One region of the Luteibacter sp. P4_D7_3 genome, then DNA from elsewhere that is predicted to be linked to it. Evidence: riboswitches for the same ligand, from Rfam matches in the RefSeq annotation. Region 1 holds a riboswitch; each other region holds the start of a gene.
The links. A riboswitch is a leader RNA that binds a small molecule or an ion and turns the genes downstream of it on or off. The one in region 1 is predicted to bind cobalamin.

Region 1 (3,171 bases):
GCGGTGGCGTGCTGTTCAACGACGTACCCACCGTCGATGCGATCCGCAGGATCGGCGAGGCGCATGCGAAGTTCGGCACGACCGGCTTCCTGCCCACCCTCATCAGCGACGATGTCGACGTCATGGCGAAGGCTATCGACGCCGTGAACGAAGCCGTGGCCCAGGGCGTGCCCGGCGTGCTCGGCATCCATCTCGAAGGCCCGTTCATCGCGCCCGAACGCAAGGGCGTGCACGATCCGGCCAAGTTCCGCATCGCCGATGCGAGTGACGTGGCGATGGTCGCGCGCCGCCACGGCGGCGTGACTCTGCTCACCCTCGCACCGGAACGCGCCAGCGCCGCCGTGCTGCAGGAGCTGGTCGCCAACGGCGTCATCGTCGCTGCCGGCCACACCGCCGCCGACTACGACACCACGCGTAACGCGCTGGCCACTGGCATTCGCGGCTTCACGCACCTGTTCAACGCCATGACCCCGTTCACCAGCCGCGAACCTGGTGTGGTCGGCGCCGCACTCGAGGATCCCGCCAGCTGGTGCGGCCTGATTGTCGACGGCCACCACGTGCATCCGGCTTCCTTGCGTGTCGCCATCGCGGCGAAGGCGCGCGAGAAGATGATGCTGGTGACCGATGCCATGCCGCCGGTCGGCTCCGACGACCCGACCTTCGTGCTGAAGGGCGAGACGATCACGGTGAAGGACGGTGTCTGCCAGACCGCCGACGGCACCCTGGCCGGCTCCGCGCTGGACATGGCCACGGCCGTACGCAACACGATCAACATGGTCGGCGTGCCTTATGACGAAGCCGCCCGCATGGCCTCGACCTACCCGGCCGCCTTCCTCGGCCTCGGCGCCACCCACGGCCACATCGCCGCCGGCTACCGTGCCGACCTGGTCGTGATGGACCACAACCACGAGGTCGTCGAGACCTGGATCGGTGGCGTCCGCGTCGTCGGCTGACACCGTCACGTTTGTTAAATCCGCGTGACATGAACCCGGCGGCCCGCTAGAGTGGCGCCGTTCGGGTGTCCCGGCCGGCGGTCGCTGGTGGGATGAAACGGGAAGCCGGTGCGTCGCCTCGCGACTATTCCGGCACTGCCCCCGCAACGGTAAGCGACAGGAAGGCCTGAAGGTCTTTACGGAAACCGGCCATACGCCACTGCGAAAGCGGGAAGGCGCCGGGTTCCGCCACGGCAGGTGGCTGACGCGAGTCCGGAGACCGGCCCGATGCATTCGCCTCGCGACACTCGCGGGGCGTTTTATGTTGGGCGATTCGCGGAGGGCGGATCCGGACAGCGTTCCGGGTCGATCCGTGCCCGCATGCCGTTCGCCGTTTGTCCTCCGTTTCGCCTTTAGCGACGCACTAAGGAAACGGCTCCATGAAGAAGACCCTGCTCGCGATGGRCCTGCTGTCGTCCATCGCCGCCACCCACGCGGCCGACGCTCCCGCCGAGAAGCTCGATCCGGTGGTGGTCACGGCCAACCGTGCGGCCACGCCGCTCGACGAAGTGCTCGCCCCGGTCACGCTGATCACCCGCGAGGACATCGAGCGCCTGCAGCCGGTCAGCGTGCAGGACCTGCTCACCGGCCTGCCGGGCATCGTCATGGCGAACACCGGTGGCATCGGCCAGCAGACATCGTTGTTCATGCGCGGCACCAACTCCTCGCACACCCTGGTCCTATTGGACGGTGTGCGCGTCGGCACGGTCGGTGCCGGCATCCCGGCCTACGAGCAGCTGCCGGTGGACCAGATCGACCACATCGAGATCGTTCGCGGCCCGCAGTCGAGCCTGTATGGCTCGGACGCCATCGGTGGCGTCATCCAGATCTTCACCCGCCACGGCCAGGCCGGCGAAGCGCCCACGCCTTCGGTGTCGGTCACCGGTGGCAGCCACGGCTACACCGACGGCCAGTTCGGCCTGTCCGGTGGCACGCAGCACAGCTGGTACAACGCCAGCCTCGGCGGCCAGTACACCTCGGGCATCAATGCCTGCCGTGTCGGTGCGGGCGAGGCCTTCAAAGGCTGCTTCACCGACGAACCCGACCATGACGCCTACCGCACCTATAACGGCGCGCTCTCCGGCGGCTACCGCTGGGACGACGGTACGGAGCTCACCGGCAGCTGGCTGCGTAGCAAGGGCGACATCGAATACGACGGTGACTTCCAGAACCTGACCCGCCGCTCGCAGCAGGTCGCCGGCACCAAGCTCGCGTTCAACGCGCTGGAGAACTGGCGCATGTCGATCAGCCTGGGCCAGAACCAGGACCGCGCCGACAACTACCTCAACGGCGCCGACAAGACCCTGGACTTCGTGAACTACGGCGTCGACAAGGCGCGCGTGGGTTACCTGTACTCCAAGCGCAACCAGGCCTCCTGGCAGAACGATTTCACGCTCGCTCCGGGCCAGACGCTCAGCGTCGGCGTGGACTTCCAGCAGGAGAAGCTGAAGAGCGACACGGATTACCTGAAGGACACGCGCGAGAACACCGGCGTGTTCGCGCTGTACCAGGGCATCTTCGGCGCCAATGAGATCCAGCTGTCGGCACGTCACGACCACAACAACCAGTTCGGCAACCACACCACCGGCCAGGCCGCGTACGGCTTCCGCTTCGACAACGGCATGAAGGTCACCGCCTCCTACGGCACCGCGTTCCACGCGCCGACCTTCAACGACGAGTACTACCCGTACGGCGCGCCGGTGAACCTGAGCCCGGAGAAGTCGCGCACGGCCGAGATCGGCCTGTCGGCCCGCCCGGGCATCTGGAACTGGGCGGTGAACGCCTACCAGACGCGGGTGAACGACCTGATCGGCTTCGATGCGAACTTCCTGCCGATCAATGTCAGCAAGGCACGCATCCGTGGCGTTGAAGGACAGCTGGGCGCGGACGTGGACGGCTGGCACCTGCGTGGCTACGCCACCCTGCAGCAGCCGAAGGACCGTGACAGCGGTGACGAGTACAACAACCTCCTGGCACGCCGTCCCAAGCGTACGGCCCGCGTGGACGTGGACCGCGATCTCGGCGCCTTCACCGTCGGTGGCTCGGTCTACTCCGCCGGTTACAGCTACGACGATGCCGCGAATACGACACGCCTGGGCGGCTACGCGACGGCGGATGTTCGTGCCACCTGGCACGTGGATAGCGACTGGAGCGTCCAGGGTCGCCTGGCCAATGCGTT
Region 2 (3,171 bases), on a different contig from region 1:
GCCACCGTCGGCGGTGCGATAGCGGTTCTCGAAGCGAAGCGTGGTCTCGCCATCGGCCAGGTGGCCGGTTTCGTCCTGGGTGCGCGAGATGTCTTCCGGGTGAACGAAGTCGAGATAGGAACGACCTAACGTGTCGCGCTCGCTCCAGCCCAGGATGGTTGTCCACGCCGGATTGACCGATAGCAGGCGGGTGTCGGTGTCGGCCACGACCAGGATGTCGCTGGAGAGAGTCCAGACCCGGTCGCGCTCGTAGGTACGCTCGACGACCTGGCGCTCGAGATCTTTGGCCAGTAGCCGGAGCTCGTGCTCGGCACGGCGCCGTTCCACGGCCACGCGCGTGCGGCTGGCTACTTCGCTGACGAAGCTGATCTCTTCCTCGGACCAGTCGCGAGGGTCCGCGTGGTTGAGGTACAGGAGGGCGACGAAGCCGCCCCGTTCCGTCACCGGCATATTGATGAAGGACAAGGCGGTGATGCCGGCCAGGGCATCGGCGGTGGCAGCCGTGCGTGGGTCCGTCCGGGCGTCGGTGATCACCGTGGTCACGCCACGTTTGAGCTCATCGATGTAGCTGCCGTAGTCGCGAAAGTGCAGTACGCCGGCGAGGGTCTGGATCCCTGGCGCATTCCAGTCTCGCTCCACCGTGATGGTTTCGGCCACCGGGTCGATCGTGCCGTAGCCGGCCCGGCTCACCTTCAGCGTCCGGCCGAGTACCTCGGCGACACGGTAGGCAATATCGATCGGATCTTCCAGATCGCGCAGCAGGTTGCCGATCTCGATCAGGGCAACGCGGCGATCTTCGGCGGCACCGGAGCCGTCGGTGCCCTCTCCCGCCGAACGGATCGTCACCGCCGCGGTGGCTGGCAAACCCGGCCGGGCTTCGAGCGATACCCGCACGTGGGCTCCATCGACCGTGGCGAGGGCCAGCTCGCGCACGCCGTTGCCTGGTATGACCAGCGGCAGCGCCGCGACAAGGCGATCGCGGCTGTCGGGGTCCCACAGGCCGAGGAACCCCGAAGGCTCGTGTTCGCGCAAGCGGGCGGTCACCCAGGCGTTGGCGTAGAGCAGCTCTCCCGAAGCCGACACGGCCGCAAAGCCAAATGGCAGGGCATCGAGCGCATGGGAAAGGAGAGTCTGGTCCTGCAATGCGAACGATGAGGGCATCTGTCGAGCAATCGTGGGAGGCTGGTGGGCGGCGATTTTATCGGTTCATTGTGGTTCCCTTTGTGTAGACGGCCTTCACAGAACCTTCATTGGCGAGCCGTCGAAAAACGCTTGACAACAGGGACTCCCCAGCCGATCAACCACCTACGCCAACACCCTACATCTTGTGTTGACGCACCCCTTCGCCAGCTATATCGTGTGTCTCGTTGGTGTCCGGAGAGGCGCGACTGCCCGTCGGACTTAATAGGGAATACCGGTGTGAATCCGGAACTGCCCCGCAGCGGTAAGTGGAAACGATCCCGTTCAATGCACTGGTCCTTCGGGGACTGGGAAGCGACGGGTAGGCGGACCGCAAGGTCCACGTCCACGAGTCCGAAGACCTGCCAGCAATCGGTGCCCGAGAGGCCTCGATAGTGGTGACGGCTTCCGCGGGGAAGCACGTCGCGGACCGGAGGCCTTCAAAGGCGCTCCGTCCCCGACATTTCCCGTGTTTTGCCCCCATCGCATCGAGCCGACCCTCGGGACGGAGGTTTGACCAAGGCCATGGGGCTGCCAACACAATGACGACGATGGATTCCGCAGCGCGCGAGCGCACCGAGACGGCCGACGCGGCCGCCACTCCCTCCGCAGCAACCGACAAGGCGCCTGCCGCCGGTTACAAGAACGACGCGCCGCCGGCCTTCGCGCTGACGCCGCCGCACAACCCCGGACAGATGCGCGTGACCAAGCGCAACGGCGGCCACGAAGTGGTCGACGTGAACAAAATCGTGCGCGCGGTGACGCGCAGCGCCGATGGCCTGTTTGCGGTCGATCCGATGCGCGTGGCGCTGAAGACGATCGGCGGCCTGTACGACGGCGCCACCACCCAGGAACTCGACCAGCTGTCGATCCGCACCTCGGCCGCGCTCACGGCCGAAGAGCCGGAATACGGCCAGCTCGCCGCGCGCCTGCTCGCCGCGTTCGTCGACAAGGAAGTGTCGGGCCAGGACATCCAGTCCTTCTCGCAGTCGATCTCGACCGGCTTCGACCTGGGCATCCTCAACGAGCGCCTCCGCGACTTCGTGCAGATCAACGCGCGCAAGCTCAACGATGCGATCGACACGACCGGTTCGCGTCGCTTCGAGTATTTCGGCCTGCGCACGGTGTACGACCGCTACCTGCTGCGCCACCCGACCAAGCGCTTCGTGATCGAAACGCCGCAGTATTTCTTCATGCGCATCGCCTGCGCGCTCGGCGGCAACGACGTGGCCGAGACGCTCGAGCTGTACCGCATGCTCTCGTCGCTGGAGTACCTGGCCAGCTCGCCGACCCTGTTCAACGCCGGCACCGCGCATGAGCAGCTGTCGTCGTGCTTCCTGCTCGACTCCCCGCAGGACGCGCTGGAATCCATCTACGCCAAGTATGGCGACGTGGCCCAGCTATCGAAGTTCGCTGGCGGCATCGGCCTGGCCTACTCGCGCATCCGCTCGCGCGGTTCGCTGATCAAAGGCACCAACGGCCATTCGAACGGCCTCGTGCCCTGGCTGAAAACGCTCGACGCCTCGGTTGCCGCGGTGAACCAGGGCGGCAAGCGCAAGGGCGCGGCCTGCGTGTACCTGGAATCCTGGCATGCGGACATCGAGGAGTTCCTCGAGTTGCGCGAGAACACCGGCGACGACGCGCGCCGCACACACAACCTCAACCTGGCCAACTGGGTCCCCGACCTGTTCATGCGCCGCGTGGAACTGGACGGCGACTGGTCGCTGTTCGATCCGAAGATCGTCCCGCATTTCGTCGACACCTGGGGCCCGACCTTCGACGCCGCCTATGAAAAGGCCGAAGCCGAAGGCCTCGCGTCGAAGTCGATCAAGGCACGCGAGCTCTACGCCCGCATGCTGCGTTCGCTGGCCCAGACCGGCAACGGCTGGATGACCTTCAAGGATCGCTCCAACGCGACCAGCAACCAGACCGCACTGCCGCAGAACGTCATCCACCTGTCCAATCTGTGCACCGAGATCCTCGAAGTGACCT
Region 3 (3,171 bases), on a different contig from region 1:
AACGTGAGAGCGGCTTCATAAGGTGACCTCGAAGGTGGGACGGTTACGAACGGGGCTGGTAACGCAGGGTCAGCATCCAGTTGCGCTCCGGCTGGTTGTAATACTGCGCAGTCTCGTAGCGACGATCGAAAATGTTGTTCGCCGACAGTTCGATTTTCCACGCCGGGGCGAAGGCATAGGCCATGCGAAGATCGGTCAGCGTGTAGCCGCCCAGCCGGTTGGCGTTGGCGGTGTCATCGAAGCGATAGGCCGAAGCGAACACGCTCGCACCGACGCTGAACGCGCCGAAGCTGCGGTCGACATCGATATTTGCGGTGCGACGCGCACGACGCGGCAGCAGGTTTCCGTGCGTGTCATCGTCGCTATCGTCGATCGGCTGCAGCCAGGTGGCGTTTCCGGCGAGGCGCCAGTCACCGATGGTTGTGTCCGCGGCCATCTCGACGCCACGGATGCGCGAGCGGTCGATGTTATTCGCCCCGCCGAACGGGAACAGCGGACCACTCAGGCTCGAGTCGAACACGATCAAATGGTCGATCTTGTTCTGGAAGCCGTTGACGGACCAGTGGCCCCAGCCCGGCGTGCCCCGCAACCCCAGCTCCCAGTTCTTCGATGTCTCCGGGCCCAGATCCGGATTGCCGTAGTCGGGGAAATACAGGTCGTTGAAGGTCGGCGCCTTGAAAGCGGTGCCGTAGCTAGCGGTCACGCGCAAGGTCTTCGTCAGCGCATAGCCGTACTGGAGGCTGCCGGTGGTCTTGCCGCCGAACTGGCTGTTCTCGTCACGACGCACGCTGCCCTGTACGGAGCTGTCGCCGTACTCCTGCTGCCACTCGGCAAACAGCGCGTGGTTGCGGCGTGCATCGACGAGGTAGTCGGTGCTGCCAACCACGCGATCGCGTTGCCAATCGAAGCCCACGGTGGTGAGGCCGGCGCTCTCACCGACGCGACCGAGATCGGCCTGGAGGGAAGCGAGGTCACGATGCGTGTTGAACGTGTCGGCGTAAACGCCATTCTCGTAGTCGGTCGAAAGATCTTCGCTACGGCTCAGGCTGGCGGTGATCAGGATGTCCTGCGCCGGCTTGTAGCGCACGCGGCTGCCCAATACCTGTGTCGCCGACTGGGCAAAGTTGCTGCTGGTGCCGTCGTAGTGGTTGCGGCCTTCCGTACGCGTCGCCGTGGCGTCAGCGTCCCACTGGTCGTCGAAACGCCAGCCGCCCAGCAAAGACAGCGCATTATTCTTGTAACCATCCCTGTCGGGCTCATACGTGAAGCAGCCGGCGCCGCCCGGGCTGGGCTTCCCGCGGCACGCATTGATGCCGTCGGTCTGGTCATGGGTTGCCTGGACGGAGTACCAGCCTTGCGCACCGCGACCGGCGAAACCGACGGAACCGCTCGCCGCGTCGTATGAGCCCACGCCTACCGAGAAGTTCGGTACGAACGCGCCCTCGGGATGACGGGTGAAGATCTGGATGACGCCACCGAGCGCTTCCGAACCGTAAAGGCTGGAGTACGGACCGCGCACGATTTCGATGCGCTCGATCTGGTCGACCGGGATGTCCTGGAAGGCAGCAGTGCCGGAGGTGGCCGAGCCGATCTTGACCCCGTCCACCATCACCAGCACGTGATCGGATTCGGTACCGCGCAGGAACACGGACGTGGCCTTGCCCGGACCGCCGTTGTTGGCGATCGACACGCCCGGGGTACCGCGCAGCAGGTCAGCCAGGGAATGCGGCTGGAGACGCTCGATATCGGCGCGGTCGATCACCGTCGAGGCGGCGAGGACCTGGCTCTGGGTCTGGTCTGTGCGACTGGCCGTGACGACGACCTTGTCCAGATCGGTGGAAGCATCATCGGCGATGGCCGCAGCGGGCACGAGCAAAGCGATCGCGATGGAGACCGCGAGGGTGGAAGAACGAAATGACACAAAACAACTCCTGCTAACCGCGCCTACCCGCGCGGCATCAATGGCGAGGAACAGGAGGCGGGAAGACAGGATCGCGGAGGGCAAAAGGCCGACGGCAACCCACGACATGGCCCTCCGCCTGTCCGGTGTACCTCATGGCCGGTCTCCGGGCTCGCGAGCGCAGGGAATCCCTACCGGACGGCGCCTTCCCATGCCTATGGCACAGTGACTTGATGCCGACCTTTGCTCGCCTACCGTTGCGGGGGCAGCTCCGGAATGGTGGCAGCCTCGAAAGGCCGCGCACGTCACCGGATTCCCGTTTCAATCCTCGGCACTGAAGCCTTGGATCACCTTGGGCGCAAGTAGTGTATCCGAACGCGGCACACGGCGGCATAGATGGCCAATTAAAAGAAGGGTGCGCGGCCGAGCCGGCCGCTGAGTGCCCCAAAAGCCTTAAAAGGTTGCATCGAATTCCTTGCTGCCCGACCACAGCACGGTGTTGTGTTCACCGGTCAATCATCGTCGCCCCACAGGGCGATCAGTGCTCGCGAACCGTCGCGCCTTTCACCGCGTTGGCCAGCCGCTGCTTCATGACCGCATCCGACGGATTGGCGTCGCTTCCGTAGTACAAGGTGTAGAGCACGTTGGTATCGGCACCAGGCGTACCGAGCGTCGTGCCAGCCCAGCTCATGTCGGAGTCCTTGTACGGCTGTCCGTCCCCTGGGTGGGCGCGGGTAACGATGTCCTTCCAGCCGGAAAGATAATCGCGCGGCGAGTCAGGGAATGGCTTCGGATGCCGATTGATGCGTACGGCGGTGTACTTGTCCATATCCGGCTGAGCGCTAATGCCCGCGATACCCAGCGTCGCGCTGCCGTCGCGTCCCAGATAGCCGTAGCTGACGGCGAGCTCACCGTTGGCTTCGATCGGCTGCAAATCCGGGCCATAGCTAAGCGAGAATCCCGCCGGCGCGATGGAAAACCGCTTGCCGAAGTCGATGGCGAGATTCGCAGAGGCCAGCTCCGTGGGCACCCAGTCACCTTGCTGGAGGAATTCCTTCCAGGCAGCGAAGCTACCGTCGTAGGTCGTGGAGATCAGTCCGAGGAGGGTTTCGGTCTGGACGCTATCGGCGTGCCGGAAACGCGACTGCGTCTTCGACAGGAGAACGACATAACCGTCGGGCACGGGTAGCGAGTACACCTCGAGCACGGCGTCGATAGCCGGGAAGGCAAAGTCGCGATGCTGCCAACGCCGATGCCATCGATCGACGACG
Region 4 (3,171 bases), on a different contig from region 1:
CGAGCGAGTCGGCGGCAAGGATGACCAGCACCGGCCCGAAGATTTCCTCGTCGTAGATGCGCATGCCGGGTCGCACGCCGGAAAAGATGGTCGGACCGACGAAGTTGCCGTCCTCGAAGCCCGGCACCCGCGGTTTGCGGCCATCGAGCTCGAGGATGGCGCCTTGCTCGATACCCGAGGCAATAAAGGCCTCGACGCGCTCGCGCGCCGCACAGGAAATCAGTGGGCCGACATCGGTATCGGCGGCGTTGCCTGCGCCGACCTTCAGCGTCTTCGCCTTGCTTACGAGGTCGGCTATCCAGGATTGCGACTCGCCGACGAGCACCGCGGTCGAAGCCGCCATGCAACGCTGTCCCGCCGCGCCGAACGCCGCGCCCGCGAGCGCGTTGAGCGTCTGGTCCTTGTTGGCATCGGGCAGCACCACGGCGTGGTTCTTCGCGCCCATCATGCACTGCACCCGCTTGCCGGTCTGCGATGCACGGTGATAGACGTGCGTGCCGACACGCGTGGAGCCGACGAAGGACACCGCCTTGATATCGGCGTGGTCGCAAATCGCGTTGACCACGTCTTCGCCGCCGTGCACCACGTTGAGTACGCCCTTCGGGACGCCGGCTTCGAGCGCCAGTTCCACCAGGCGCATCGTCACCATCGGGTCCTGCTCGGACGGCTTCAGCACGAAGGTGTTGCCGGTGGCGATCGCCATCGGGAACATCCACAGCGGAATCATCGCGGGGAAATTGAACGGCGTGATACCCGCGCAGACACCAATCGGCTGCAGGAGAGTGTAGGTGTCGACGCCGCCGGCCACGTTGTTGGRGAGTTCGCCCAGCTGCAGGTTGCCGATGGCGGCCGCGTGCTCGACCACTTCGAGGCCCCGGAACACGTCGCCTTCCGCGTCGGGAAGGGTCTTGCCCTGTTCGGCGCTGAGCAGGGTGGCCAGCTCGCCCATGTGCTCGCGAATCAGTTGCTGGTACTTGAGGAAGATACGCGCGCGTACGCCGATGGGCGTCTTGCGCCAGGTCTTGAACGCTTGCGTGGCGGCGGCAACGGCAGCGTTCACCTCGTCAGCCGTGGCGAATGGCACGCGCGCGAGGATGGCCTGTGAGGCGGGATTGACGACATCGCGCCATTCGGTGGTTTGGGATTCGACGAAGACGCCGTCGATCAGCAACTTTACGGTCGCGACATCGGCCGCAACTGAGTCCAGCTTGTTCATGGTCCTGCTCCGTACGCTCACCCGCGAAATGGGTGCTGCGGAGCAGACAAGAGGACCCGGAGCAGCGGGTGGCCGCGCCGTATCAGCCCGTCCGGTTGCCCGCCGCAACACCCGAGGAGGCACCCTAAGGCGCCTGCACAGGCCGGTCTCCGGGCTTGCGAGCGATGCGTACCGCACCACCCCGACACCTTCCCGCGCTAGCGCAGTGGTCTCTCGTCGGGTGTTCTCGCTTACCGTTGCGGGGGCAGCGCCGGAATAGGATCTCGCGATCCGCACCGGCTTCCCGTTTCACCCTGCGCGCCGCGTAAGCGACGACAGGACACCTGTGATCTCCCGAGTGTAGCCGGGTGGCCGAACCGCTCAAGCTGCAGTGCGGTAGAACTCAGCGGCCGACGAGCGCCTGCAGGTGGGCCGGATAACGCTCTCCCTGCAGCGGAATCTTCGAGACCGAGTCGTGGATGTCGCGCAGATCCTCGTCGCTGAGTGCGAGGTCGGCCGCACCTAGGTTCTCTTCCAGTCYATGCAGCTTGGTCGTGCCCGGAATCGGCGCGATCCATGGCTTCTGGTGCAGCAGCCAGGCGAGCGCGATCTGTGCCGGCGTGACGTGCTTCGCGTTTGCGATGGTACCCAGCAGATCGATGAGTGCCTGATTCGCCTTGCGCGACTCCGCAGAGAAACGCGGCACGCTGTTGCGGAAGTCCTTGCTGTCGAAGCTCGTAGCGGCGTCGATCTTGCCGGTAAGAAAGCCCTTGCCCAGCGGGCTGAAAGGAACGAAGCCGATGCCGAGTTCTTCCAGGGTCGGCATCACTTCGGCTTCCGGCTCCCGCCAGAACAGCGAGTATTCGCTCTGCAGGGCCGCCACAGGCTGCACGGCGTGAGCGCGGCGGATGGTCTGCACGCCCGCTTCCGACAGGCCGAAGTGCTTCACCTTGCCTTCGGCGATCAGGTCCTTGACCGCGCCGGCCACCTCTTCGATGGGTACGGACGGGTCGACGCGATGCTGGTAGAACAGGTCAATCACATCGGTGCGCAGGCGCTTCAACGAGGCCTCGGCAACGGCCCTGATGTGTTCGGGGCGACTATTGAGTGCGCCTGGCACACCGCCAACGTCGAAGCCGAACTTGGTGGCGATCACCACCTTGTCGCGGAAGGGGGCGAGTGCCTCGCCAACGACTTCCTCGTTGGTGAACGGGCCGTAGACCTCGGCCGTATCGAAGAAGGTTACCCCGCGCTCGACCGCCGCCCGGATCAGGGCGATGGCCGGTTCGCGTTCGGTGGCGGGGCCGTAGCCGAAGCGCAGTCCCATGCAGCCGAGGCCGATGGCGGAAACTTCGAGGCCGGTCGATCCGAGTTTGCGTGTCTGCATGTCGTGTCCTCTGTGAGCTGACCAATCTAGGGGCCCGGTGCTCACGCGACTAGCCGGTCAAACCGGCTTGGTCTCATAGCCAGAATTCATGAATCGACTCCCAGGGGGTGCCGGAATGGGGCGATTCCTCGCTGTAGCCCAGCACGGGTGTTCCGGATGCTAAAATCCTTGCGCCATTCATGAGTGGGTTTCACGTGTCATGCGCAAGGATCTCCACGACCTCGTCGCTTTCCTTGCCGTTGCCCGGGAAGGCAGCTTCACCCGCGCGGCCGCGAAACTGGACACCACCCAGTCGGCGCTTAGCCACACCATCCGCAAACTCGAGGGCCGTCTCGGCGTGCGCCTGCTCGCCCGCACCACGCGCAGCGTGTCGACGACGGAAGCAGGGCAACGGCTGGTCACCAGCATCGGCCCGATGTTCGATGACATCGAGGCGGAGCTGACGGGTTTGAGTTCGTTCCGCGAGAAACCGGCCGGGGCGATCCGCATCAGCACCTCGGTACACGCCGTGGAAGCCGTACTCGAACCGATGCTGGCGACCTTCCTGCCGCGCTACCCGGATATCCAGGTCGAGGTATCCGCCAACAAC

Region 2: another riboswitch for cobalamin. It lies ahead of AC1DSN_RS00380 (ribonucleoside-diphosphate reductase subunit alpha); the one in region 1 lies ahead of AC1DSN_RS04645 (TonB-dependent receptor domain-containing protein).
Region 3: another riboswitch for cobalamin. It lies ahead of btuB (TonB-dependent vitamin B12 receptor); the one in region 1 lies ahead of AC1DSN_RS04645 (TonB-dependent receptor domain-containing protein).
Region 4: another riboswitch for cobalamin. It lies ahead of AC1DSN_RS02995 (CoA-acylating methylmalonate-semialdehyde dehydrogenase); the one in region 1 lies ahead of AC1DSN_RS04645 (TonB-dependent receptor domain-containing protein).

What each region holds. Positions count from the first base shown of each region.
Region 1 covers NZ_JBFUIT010000025.1:15,995-19,165, reverse strand. Annotated here, with positions in the region: gene nagA (N-acetylglucosamine-6-phosphate deacetylase) at 1-953, shown strand, start outside; cobalamin riboswitch at 1,000-1,235, shown strand; gene AC1DSN_RS04645 (TonB-dependent receptor domain-containing protein) at 1,373-3,171, shown strand, end outside.
Region 2 covers NZ_JBFUIT010000001.1:88,331-91,501, forward strand. Annotated here, with positions in the region: gene AC1DSN_RS00375 (hybrid sensor histidine kinase/response regulator) at 1-1,161, opposite strand, end outside; cobalamin riboswitch at 1,352-1,563, shown strand; gene AC1DSN_RS00380 (ribonucleoside-diphosphate reductase subunit alpha) at 1,731-3,171, shown strand, end outside.
Region 3 covers NZ_JBFUIT010000118.1:1,632-4,802, reverse strand. Annotated here, with positions in the region: gene AC1DSN_RS11985 (hypothetical protein) at 1-19, opposite strand, end outside; gene btuB (TonB-dependent vitamin B12 receptor) at 44-1,921, opposite strand; cobalamin riboswitch at 2,041-2,270, opposite strand; gene AC1DSN_RS11975 (S1 family peptidase) at 2,439-3,171, opposite strand, start outside.
Region 4 covers NZ_JBFUIT010000014.1:1,363-4,533, reverse strand. Annotated here, with positions in the region: gene AC1DSN_RS02995 (CoA-acylating methylmalonate-semialdehyde dehydrogenase) at 1-1,216, opposite strand, end outside; cobalamin riboswitch at 1,340-1,558, opposite strand; gene AC1DSN_RS02990 (aldo/keto reductase) at 1,599-2,582, opposite strand; gene AC1DSN_RS02985 (LysR family transcriptional regulator) at 2,782-3,171, shown strand, end outside.